Regions from separate parts of the Anoxybacillus sp. FSL W8-0382 genome, predicted to be linked through region 1. Evidence: riboswitches for the same ligand, from Rfam matches in the RefSeq annotation. Region 1 holds a riboswitch; the other holds the start of a gene.
The links. A riboswitch is a leader RNA that binds a small molecule or an ion and turns the genes downstream of it on or off. The one in region 1 is predicted to bind S-adenosylmethionine.
Positions count from the first base shown of each region.

Region 1 (5,259 bases):
TCGGTTCGTTCATTACGATCACAGGCGTTGTGCTGTTTACAAAAAAATAGAAGGGGCGTTATTCCCCTTCTTTTTCTACGTATGGATGTGCCACCCATCCGGATGGATCAATAAACAAACGGACGGCAACGACTTGACGGTCGTCCATTAACGTAAAGAAATGCGGATTTCCTTCTGGTACGGAAATAACGTCGCCTGCCTCTAGTTCAACGTCAAAATAACCTGTTTGTTCATCGCCCTTAATGACGAAAATGCCATGACCAGCGACGATCGCCCGCACTTCATCTTCCGTATGTGTATGCACTTGTTCAAATTTTTTCAACAACTCTTCTAAATTTGGCGTTTGTTCACAAAGCGCCACGACGTCCCACGTTTTATAGCCTCTCCGCTTCGCTAAATCTTCAATTTCCGTCTGAAACGTCGCTAAAATGTCCGCTTTTTCTTCGTCTGTTAATACAAACTTGTTTTGTAAATGAGCAGGAAGTTTGCTTGCATCCCACCGTTCATACAACACCCCTTGGTTGTTTAAAAACGCCGCAACGTTTTCTTTTCCTTCAATCACTTCCCCTGTGTTTCGCACTTTAATGACTGCCATACATATTTTCCCCCTTATCGTTTAATAAGCAATAATTTCACATGATATTGACATAAAAACTCGCACGCTTCTAAAAACTTTTTCGCCTCTAACACATCTTTTCCCCAAACGGTAATGCCGTGGTTGCGAATAAGCACCGCACCAGCATCTCCATGGACATGGTCGGCGAACGCTTTTGCTAACGTCGGAATATGGGCGAAATTCGGAATAATCGGAATGCGAAATTGCGCATCTTCCTCCCATAATCCGAACGCTTTAATTATTTCTTGATTCGAAAAGACGACTTCCCCTTCGTCACCGTACAGTTCTGAAACGATATTGTTGTCGACCGTATGCACGTGCAAAACGCAACCGGCGTTCGTTTTGTTGTAAATTTCGACATGTAATAACGTTTCTGCGGACGGTTTCAAGTGCGTCGCCTCCGCTGGCTGTCCGTCAGCATCGACAAGTAAAAAATCTTCCGCCGTCTCTTTTCGTTTATCTTTTCCGCTTGCGGTGACAAGAAAGGTAAGCGGCTCATCGCTCACTTTCAGCGACAAATTGCCGCTTGTCGCCATAAACCAGTCGCGCGCCGCTAGCTCTCGTTTGACTTCCGCTAGCTCTTCCCATTTCTCTTTCATACAATCACCTCGCTCTCTTTCAACACATGAATGACGTCATAAAACGTCGTAAACGGCGTATGCGGTAAGTTTAGCTCACGGCATTTTTCAAGTAAAAAGTCGCGCGCGATGACGTGATCGGCTAGTTTCGCCGCCGCTAAATCGGTAATGGAATCGCCAATCACAATCGTTTTTGCCCCTTTTGGCGCGAGTTTACGAAGAAGCGACGGCTTGCAGCACCCGCATTCATTTTCGCAATGTTCATCGCACGCATACGGCCACGTAATGTGGATCGTTTCCCCGCTAAAATCGGCGCTATTACAAAAAATGCGCTCTTTTTCAATCAGTCCGTCAAGCAGCGGATAAACGAAAAAGTCGATGCCGCCGCTCACGATATAAAGCGGGATTTGCCGTTCGTTCGTAAACGCGACAAAGTCGGAAAATCCGTCGCGAATGCGGGCGGTGTCAATCAGAAATTGCACGATGTCTTCTTTCAGCGTCGTCGGCAACAACGAAAACATGCGCCCGACTCCTTCCTGCACCGTACATGCCTGCGCCAATATATCGTCTTTGATCGCTTCCCACTCCGGCGGAGCAAACTGTTTCATTAAAGCAATAATATTATCGTTTAACGTAATCGTCCCATCAAAATCGCAAAAAATGACCGGCTTCATCATGCGCTCCCCCATAAGTCAAGCGCTTGTTTTAACGCTTCGTTTTCCGTCGCAGCCTCATGAAGCGAACGCCCAGAAAGCACCGCTTCCACCGCGGCGCGAAACGCTTGCCCGCCACCGACAGCGCCTTGCGGATGTCCGTGCACTCCACCGCCCGCGTTAATGACACAATCGATGCCAAAGTCGCGCATAAGAAGCGGCACAAGCCCTGGATGAATGCCGGCAGATGGAACAGGGAATGCGCGTAAAAACAAATCTTCTTTCGTCAACTCCTCAGAAATGGCGAGCGCCTGTTGCTTTTCAAGCGCAACGCTTCCGTACGGCGATGGAAAGAGCGAAAAATCTGCCCCTGCCATGCGCAACAATTTCCCAAGTAAAAGCGCATAACTGACGCCATACACGTGCGACGAAGCGATCGCTCCGCTAAACGACGGATGCGCCATAATCGGCAAACGAATGTCATCATCTTCACGAAGCGCTTGCAACACGTCAAGTCCGTATGTAAACACGTTAAACAACAACACGTCCGCCCCTAGCTCCGCCGCACGCTTCGCTTTGTCTTTTAGTTCAAACGTTTTACCTGTTAAATTGACCGCATATAACGTCCGATGCCCTGTTTGTTCGTACACGTCTTGTAGCGCTTGTTTTCCTGCGACAATGCGCTTTTCAAACGACGTTAAGTCATTGTCAAATAAAATTTCATCGTCTTTGACGAGATCGACCCCACCGAGCGCTTGCAGTTTTAATTGTTCGGTGACGTATTGTAAATCACGCCCAATGACCGCTTTAAAAATGCTCATCACAAGCGGACGGTCAAAAACGCTAAGCTTTTCGCGTATGCCGTCAATGCCAAAGCGCGGGCCGGGAAAAGCACGCTTCAGTTCGTCCGAAAACGTTAAGTCAACAAGTTTAATCGTTCCGTCAAGCGACAATTTTCCAAACGTCGTCGTCAAAATCGCTGGAAAATCGGCGCTAAAATTGACGCTCGGATACGAAATGCGCACGAGCGCACGTTTTAGTCTTTTGCCAAAAAACGTATTGACCCGCTCATCTTCTTCGAGCTGTTCAATGGACTGAACAACGCCTTTATGTTTTTTCAACTGCTCTTGTTCAAGCTGCGGCAAATCGGTCCACGACCCGACAGTCAATCCAAGCGCAATCCCTTCCGCTTTTTTCACTAAGTCTTTGTCGTCATGGATCAAATATGTTGCGGTAATCATCTTCCCACTCCTTTACAAATAAAAAACCTCTTCATAAGAAGAGGCTCAATCGTTCGTCTCTTCTTATCTCTCAGCGCACTGCTGCGAGAATTAGCACCGTGCTTAACACTTGTTAAGTCGGTTGCCGGGCTTCATCGGGCTCGTCCCTCCGCCTACTCTTGATAAGAATTCGCAATGTATAAAATTTTTCAAACAGTTCGTTTTTCACAAATTTAATTCGAATTATGACAGCACATGTGGCGTTTGTCAATCATTTTTTTAAAAAAGTTGCAACCGCCCGATGCGTTCCGCTGCTTCTTGAAGTCTTGCTTCGCTTGTGAGCAGCCCTGTGCGCACATAGCCTTCCCCATGTTCGCCAAACCCAATGCCCGGAGCGACCGCCACGTGCGCTTTTTGAAGCAAAAGGTCAGCAAACGTTTCCGACGTATAGCCGTTTGGCACCGGAAGCCAAGCGAAAAACGAACCTGCTGGCGCTTGCACATCCCAGCCGATGTCACGCAATGCATGAACGAACGTGTTTCTTCTTGCTTCATACGTCGCGACAAGCTCGGCGACGCATTGTTGCGAATCAAGTAGTGCGACTGCTGCCGCTTCTTGAATCGCCCCGAACATGCTGACGTATAAATGGTCTTGTAATACGTTGATCGCTTCGATCATGCTTTCGTTACCGACCGCAAAACCGATGCGCCATCCTGCCATATTGTACGTTTTTGAGAACGTATAAATTTCAATGCCGACGTCTTTGGCCCCTTCGACTTGTAAAAAGCTTACTGGCTTTTTCCCGTCAAAGCCGATCGCTCCGTATGCGAAATCGTGTACAACACCGATACGATGTTTTTCAGCAAACGAAACCGTGTCTTGAAAAAACGATTTCGTTGCGGTTGCGCCGGTCGGATTGTTCGGATAGTTTAAAAACATCAGTTTCGCCTTGCGAACGACATCTTTGTTTAGCTCCTCGTAATTAGGTAAAAAGCCGTTTTCCGCCCGTAGCGGCATCATTTCCATGCGCGCCCGCGCAAGCACGACCCCCGACCAATAGTCTGGATAACCGGGATCAGGAACGAGCACAACATCGCCCGAATTTAATAAGCAAAGCGGCATTTCAACAAGCCCTGCTTTTCCGCCAAACAAAATAGCGACTTCTTTTTCAGGATCAATCGTCACGCCATACTCGCGTTTATAAAACGTCGCCACTGCTTCTTTCAAAAACGAATAGCCGCGAAATGGTGAATATTTATGATACTTAGGCTTTGCTACCGCCTGTTGCATCGCGCTTACAATGTGCGCTGGTGTCGGCTGATCTGGATTTCCTTGTCCGAGATTAATGACATCATGCCCTTTGGCAATGACTGCGTTCACTTTTTGCACGAGCGAAGCAAAAAATTGCTTCGGAAGTTGCTGTAACAAGTTCGATTGCGGAAATGTTTTCATTTTTCACACCTACTTCACAAAAAGGTTGAAATTCTAGTCAAGAATCATATATCGTAAAAATCAAAATGTAAAGAAAATTTTTTTGAGGTGAATGAGATGAATATCGCTTGCGTGCAAATGGACATTGCGTTTGGAGCACCGGAAAAAAATAAACAAACAGTCGTGCGCTACATGGAACAAATCGCGAAAGAAGCCGATGTCGTCGTTTTACCTGAACTATGGACGACAGGTTACGATTTAACGAGGCTTACTCATATTGCCGATGAAAACGGCGAACAAACGAAGGCGTTTCTTTCCGAACTTGCCCGCACGTATCGTGTGCATATCGTCGGTGGATCGGTCGCGAAAAAAGTGGCGGACAACATAACGAATACGATGTATATCGTCCATCGAAACGGCGATGTCGTTTGTGAATATAGTAAACTTCATTTGTTCAAATTGATGGATGAACATAAACATTTGCAAGCTGGGGAAACGACGGGTATATTTTCGCTTGACGGTGTGACGGGCGCAGGCGTCATTTGTTATGACATTCGCTTTCCAGAATGGATTCGCGCGCATACGCTAAACGGTGCGGAAGTGTTATTTGTCGTTGCGGAATGGCCCCTTTCGCGCCTTCATCATTGGCGCACGTTATTAATGGCGCGAGCGATCGAAAATCAATGTTACGTCGTCGCGTGCAACCGCGCAGGAAAAGACCCGAACAACACGTTTGCTGGGCATTCGATGATTATCGATCC
Region 1 covers NZ_JBBOPX010000001.1:2,009,938-2,015,196, forward strand. Annotated here, with positions in the region: gene NSS60_RS10580 (DMT family transporter) at 1-50, shown strand, start outside; gene NSS60_RS10585 (1,2-dihydroxy-3-keto-5-methylthiopentene dioxygenase) at 59-595, opposite strand; gene NSS60_RS10590 (methylthioribulose 1-phosphate dehydratase) at 610-1,215, opposite strand; gene NSS60_RS10595 (2-hydroxy-3-keto-5-methylthiopentenyl-1-phosphate phosphatase) at 1,212-1,871, opposite strand; gene mtnW (2,3-diketo-5-methylthiopentyl-1-phosphate enolase) at 1,868-3,088, opposite strand; SAM riboswitch class I at 3,149-3,256, opposite strand; gene NSS60_RS10605 (pyridoxal phosphate-dependent aminotransferase) at 3,347-4,519, opposite strand; gene NSS60_RS10610 (carbon-nitrogen family hydrolase) at 4,616-5,259, shown strand, end outside.

Region 2 (5,259 bases), 1.5 Mb from region 1:
CTTATTATTGAAGATGATGTCACCGTTGGCCATCAGGTCATTTTACATAGTGCCATCGTGCGAAAAGGTGCCCTCATCGGCATGGGCTCCATCATTTTAGACGGTGCCGAAATTGGTGAAGGTGCGTTTATCGGCGCTGGTAGCCTCGTTCCACAAGGAAAAAAAATCCCGCCACGCACACTTGCATTCGGTCGTCCTGCGAAAGTGATTCGTGAATTAACTGAAGAAGATGAGCGTGAAATGGCACGCATTCGTCGCGAATATGTCGAAAAAGGACAATATTATAAATCACTTCAAGTAAACAAACCACGCGACAAATAAGCGTGGTATTTTTACATTGTTTTATTATTGACTTCACATATGTATTTTATCATAAAATCAGGGGGATTTGCTTATGTTACGAAAATGGTACGATTGGGAGTGCAAGTTATTTTACAGCATTAATCGTTATTTTGATCAAAAATGGCTAAACACCTATTTTCGTTCAATTACACACGTTGGAGGGGCTACATTTTCAATTACATCGGTTATGCTAGCCATTTGGCTATTGCGGGATGAATGGCGCGATACTGCTATCGCAAGTGCGATCGCCTTAGCACTTAGCCATATTCCTGTCACAATGATGAAAAAAATATATCCTCGCAAACGACCGTATATTTCACTGCATAAAACGAAAGTAACAAAAAACCCATTAACTGACCATTCATTTCCATCAGGACATACGACTGCAATATTTTCTGTCATCGTTCCGTTTTTACTATACGCTCCAGCGCTTGCTGTTTGTCTTTTACCTATTGCTGTTAGCGTTGCCGTGTCGCGCATTTACTTAGGGCTTCATCCTATTTCGCGCAGGAGACTCCCACTTCAACGAACAAAGGGAGTAAGTGGGAGAGGAATGCGCGTTCCCCCTTTCTTTTGTGTATGATATAATAGAGGCGTGGAGAAAACCGTTTAATAAAGGCACTCCAGTAACTGCTACTCGATGTATGGAGTTGGTTACAGGAAACGTTGTAACCGTAAAACATCGAGCGTGGGTTCGTCTGTTGTGTGTGGAAGCCAAGTACTGCCAACAGACATGCCGAGAGAATCGGTAACGATGCAGGCATGACCTGCGTCGTTGGGTAGTCGTCAACCTGCCCCTGATGCAACCCCAAGTCAAGGAAGGAGGACAGAGTCCGTTTGCACTTCTGGGGAGTTGCAAGCCCTCACTTCAAGCGTTAGCTAAGTGGGGGTAGTTGACTTTCTGTTCTTACTTAAAAAATAGGAAAGGAGAGCTACATCTTGTAACTCTCCTCTTTTCCTTACTTCGCTAACTGTAACGCTTGTTGTTTTAACGCTTCCGCTTTATCTGTACGCTCCCAAGGAAGATCAATGTCCGTACGGCCGAAGTGACCATAAGCTGCTGTTTGTTTATAAATCGGGCGACGGAGATCGAGCATTTTAATAATGCCTGCTGGGCGAAGGTCGAAGTTGTTGCGCACCACTTCAATTAATACATCCTCAGATACTTTGCCTGTGCCGAACGTGTCGATTGAGATCGATACAGGTTGCGCCACACCGATCGCATATGCTAATTGCACTTCACATTTATCCGCAAGACCTGCTGCGACAATGTTTTTCGCTACGTAACGAGCCGCATATGCTGCCGAGCGATCTACTTTCGTTGGGTCTTTTCCTGAGAAAGCCCCACCGCCGTGACGAGCATAACCACCGTAAGTGTCAACGATAATTTTGCGTCCTGTTAACCCTGCGTCACCTTGTGGACCACCGATGACGAAACGACCTGTTGGGTTAATGAAATATTTTGTGTTTTCATCGATCAACTCCGCTGGAACGACAGGTTGAATGACATGTTCTTTAATATTGCGCACAATTTGATCTTGCGTAATTTCTGGATGATGTTGTGTGGAAACAACGATCGTATCAATGCGTACAGGTTTGCCGTTTTCATCATACTCCACTGTCACTTGCGTTTTTCCGTCCGGGCGTAAGTATGGTAAAATGTCTTCTTTACGCACTTCTGCTAAACGGCGCGCAAGTTTATGGGCAAGTGAAATTGGAAGCGGCATAAGCTCTTTCGTTTCGTTGCACGCGAAACCAAACATTAATCCTTGGTCTCCTGCACCGATCGCTTCGATTTCTTCATCTGTCATTTGCCCTTCACGAGCTTCTAACGCTTTGTCAACACCCATCGCGATGTCTGGTGATTGTTCATCAATTGACGTTAATACGGCGCACGTATCGGCATCAAAACCGTATTTTGCACGTGTATAGCCAATCTCGCGAATCGTTTCACGAACAATTTTTGGAATATCTACATATGTAGACGTTGTAATTTCTCCGCTCACTAAAACAAGTCCTGTTGTTACACTCGTTTCGCATGCAACACGCGCATTTGGATCATTCGCTAAAATCGCATCTAAAATCGCATCGGAAATTTGGTCACAAATTTTATCCGGATGCCCTTCCGTTACAGATTCAGATGTAAACAGACGACGTTTAGGCATTCAAACATTCCTCCTCAGTATAATGACAAATGATACGGTACTCATCCCTCTTATTATGGTCTATCGTGAAAAAAACCTTTCCCTCAGAGGAAAGGTTCTTGCATTTGTCTGCGCCTTTCACTCTTATCGTTCAAGGGCGTCCCCTTGCCACAGGTTAGCACCTTTTCACGTATGTGACGGTTGCTGGGTTTCATCGGGCCTGTCCCCCTCCACCAACTCGGGATAAGAGTATCCGTTCATCTCAGCATCATATCACATCTATCATAAGCGAGTCAACGTTTTTTCTCCCTTTATGATGTCTAAAATAAATTCAAGAAAAATACATGAATTAGTATGGACTATTTATCAAAATGTGTTATACTTTTTACATAAAGATAAATCAAACAAAGGTAGGTTTTGTCCAATGAATTCCATTGAACTGACAAACAAATTATCAACGCTCTTACAAAGGGATGGGGTTTTTCATAACTTATCTGTACCACGACTAGTAGAAAAAGTACTAACTCGGAAAGAAGGCATCCTAACTTCATCAGGAGCGATTTGTGCAACAACCGGAAAATATACAGGCCGTTCTCCAAAAGATAAATATATTGTAGAAGAACCATCTGTTAAACATAAAATTGATTGGGGAACTGTCAACCAACCAATTTCTGAAGAAGTATTTGATAAACTTTACAACAAAGTGACCGATTATTTAATGACAAAAGAAGAACTATTTGTATTTAATGGCTTTGCAGGCGCCGATCCTGCTTATCGCTTACCGATTCAAGTTATCAATGAATTTGCTTGGCATAACTTATTTGCCCATCAATTGTTCATTCGTCCAACAGCGGAAGAATTACAAACACATGAACCACAATTTACAGTCATTTCTGCACCAACATTTAAGGCAAATCCATCTGTTGACGGCACGCGTTCAGAAACGTTTATTATTATCTCATTTGAACGTCGTACCGTGCTTATTGGTGGAACAGAATATGCTGGTGAAATGAAAAAATCCGTTTTCTCTGTCATGAACTTTTTATTGCCAGAACAAGGAATCTTCCCGATGCACTGTTCAGCAAACGTCGGTCAAGAAGGTGATGTCGCGCTCTTTTTCGGTTTATCTGGTACAGGAAAAACAACGCTTTCTGCTGATCCAAACCGTCGCCTAATTGGCGATGACGAGCACGGTTGGTCAAACAACGGTGTTTTTAATATTGAAGGTGGATGTTATGCCAAATGCATTAACTTATCACGTGAAAAAGAGCCGCAAATTTTCGATGCGATTCGCTTCGGCTCCGTATTAGAAAACGTCATGATGGATCCAGATACGCGCATACCAAATTACGACGATGCAACGTTAACTGAAAATACGCGTGCGGCGTACCCGCTTGAAGCGATGGATAATATTGTTCAACCAAGCATTGCAGGTCATCCGCATACGATCGTCTTTTTAACAGCAGATGCATTCGGGGTATTGCCGCCAATTAGTAAATTAACGAAAGAACAAGCAATGTATCATTTCTTAAGCGGATATACGAGCAAATTAGCAGGCACAGAGCGCGGAGTGACAGCGCCGGAAGCAACGTTCTCTACATGCTTCGGCTCACCGTTTTTACCGCTTCCAGCAACACGATATGCAGACATGCTTGGACAAAAAATCGATGCTCACGGCGTTCAAGTATTTTTAATCAACACCGGCTGGACGGGAGGCGGATACGGCATTGGCGAACGGATGAAGCTATCGTATACGCGCGCGATGGTCAAAGCGGCGTTAGAAGGAGAATTAAACAACGTCGAAACCGTTCAAGACCCGATTTTCGGTCTGCATATTCCGCTTCACGTTCCCGGTGTGCCTGATGAAGTGCTGCAACCAAAAAGCACATGGGCCGATCCAGAAGCGTATGAACAAAAAGCAAAAGAGCTTGCGGCGAAGTTCCAGGAAAACTTCAAAAAATTCACAAACATTGATCCACGCATCGAAAAACTCGGTGGGCCAATCGCGTAAACAACAAAAGCTGCCTGTTTCGGCAGCTTTTTTCTTTTTTTTATTGTTTGTACAAAGTTTGTACAAACCATTTACGAAATGGAACATATAGTGGTATATAAAAACGAACAAAAGGAGGCTAAAAAATGACGAGAAGACGAAAAATTATATTAAAAGCAAATTAAAAGAAAAAATGAAATAGCTTTCAATGACACATCTCCCCTATAATAAAACATGCAAGAAAATAATAAGACGTGGCGAATTGTCCACGTCTTGTTTTCTTTATAAAAACAAAAAGCGCCGAGATGCGACGCTTTATTTTTCTTTTACCATTTTTCCTATAACATTTTCTTTCACTTTATGCGAAAGGTCATCTATATTTAATCCATATCCAAGCGTGCCGTATACATATCCTTCACGTGGCTCGATTAGTTCTGTTTGTTCGTGATAAAGCCGTGGTGTTTTCCATAGCGCAATTAACGCTTTTGTCATCGGCATTTCATAATAACGATCCGGCCGTAGTTGTTTAATATATTGTTTAACGAGCGGATAATATTTTGAACTCATCGCTGGGAACAAATGATGTTCTGTATGGTGCGAAAAGTTAAAATGCAATATGTCGACCCACTTCGGAACGATGACAGTTAAGCTGTTTGCTAATGGATCGTTAACTGGAACGAGCGGATTTAAGCGATGGTTCGTTGAAATGTATCCCATCACGATCGTATTTCCAATAAGTAGTGGAAGAACGAACGCAAAGAGCCATTTTTCTACTCCGATCAT
Region 2 covers NZ_JBBOPX010000001.1:492,047-497,305, reverse strand. Annotated here, with positions in the region: gene NSS60_RS02715 (gamma carbonic anhydrase) at 1-321, shown strand, start outside; gene NSS60_RS02710 (phosphatase PAP2 family protein) at 395-925, shown strand; gene metK (methionine adenosyltransferase) at 1,302-2,507, opposite strand; SAM riboswitch class I at 2,628-2,736, opposite strand; gene pckA (phosphoenolpyruvate carboxykinase (ATP)) at 2,911-4,497, shown strand; gene NSS60_RS02695 (fatty acid desaturase family protein) at 4,792-5,259, opposite strand, start outside.
Region 2: another riboswitch for S-adenosylmethionine. It lies ahead of metK (methionine adenosyltransferase); the one in region 1 lies ahead of mtnW (2,3-diketo-5-methylthiopentyl-1-phosphate enolase).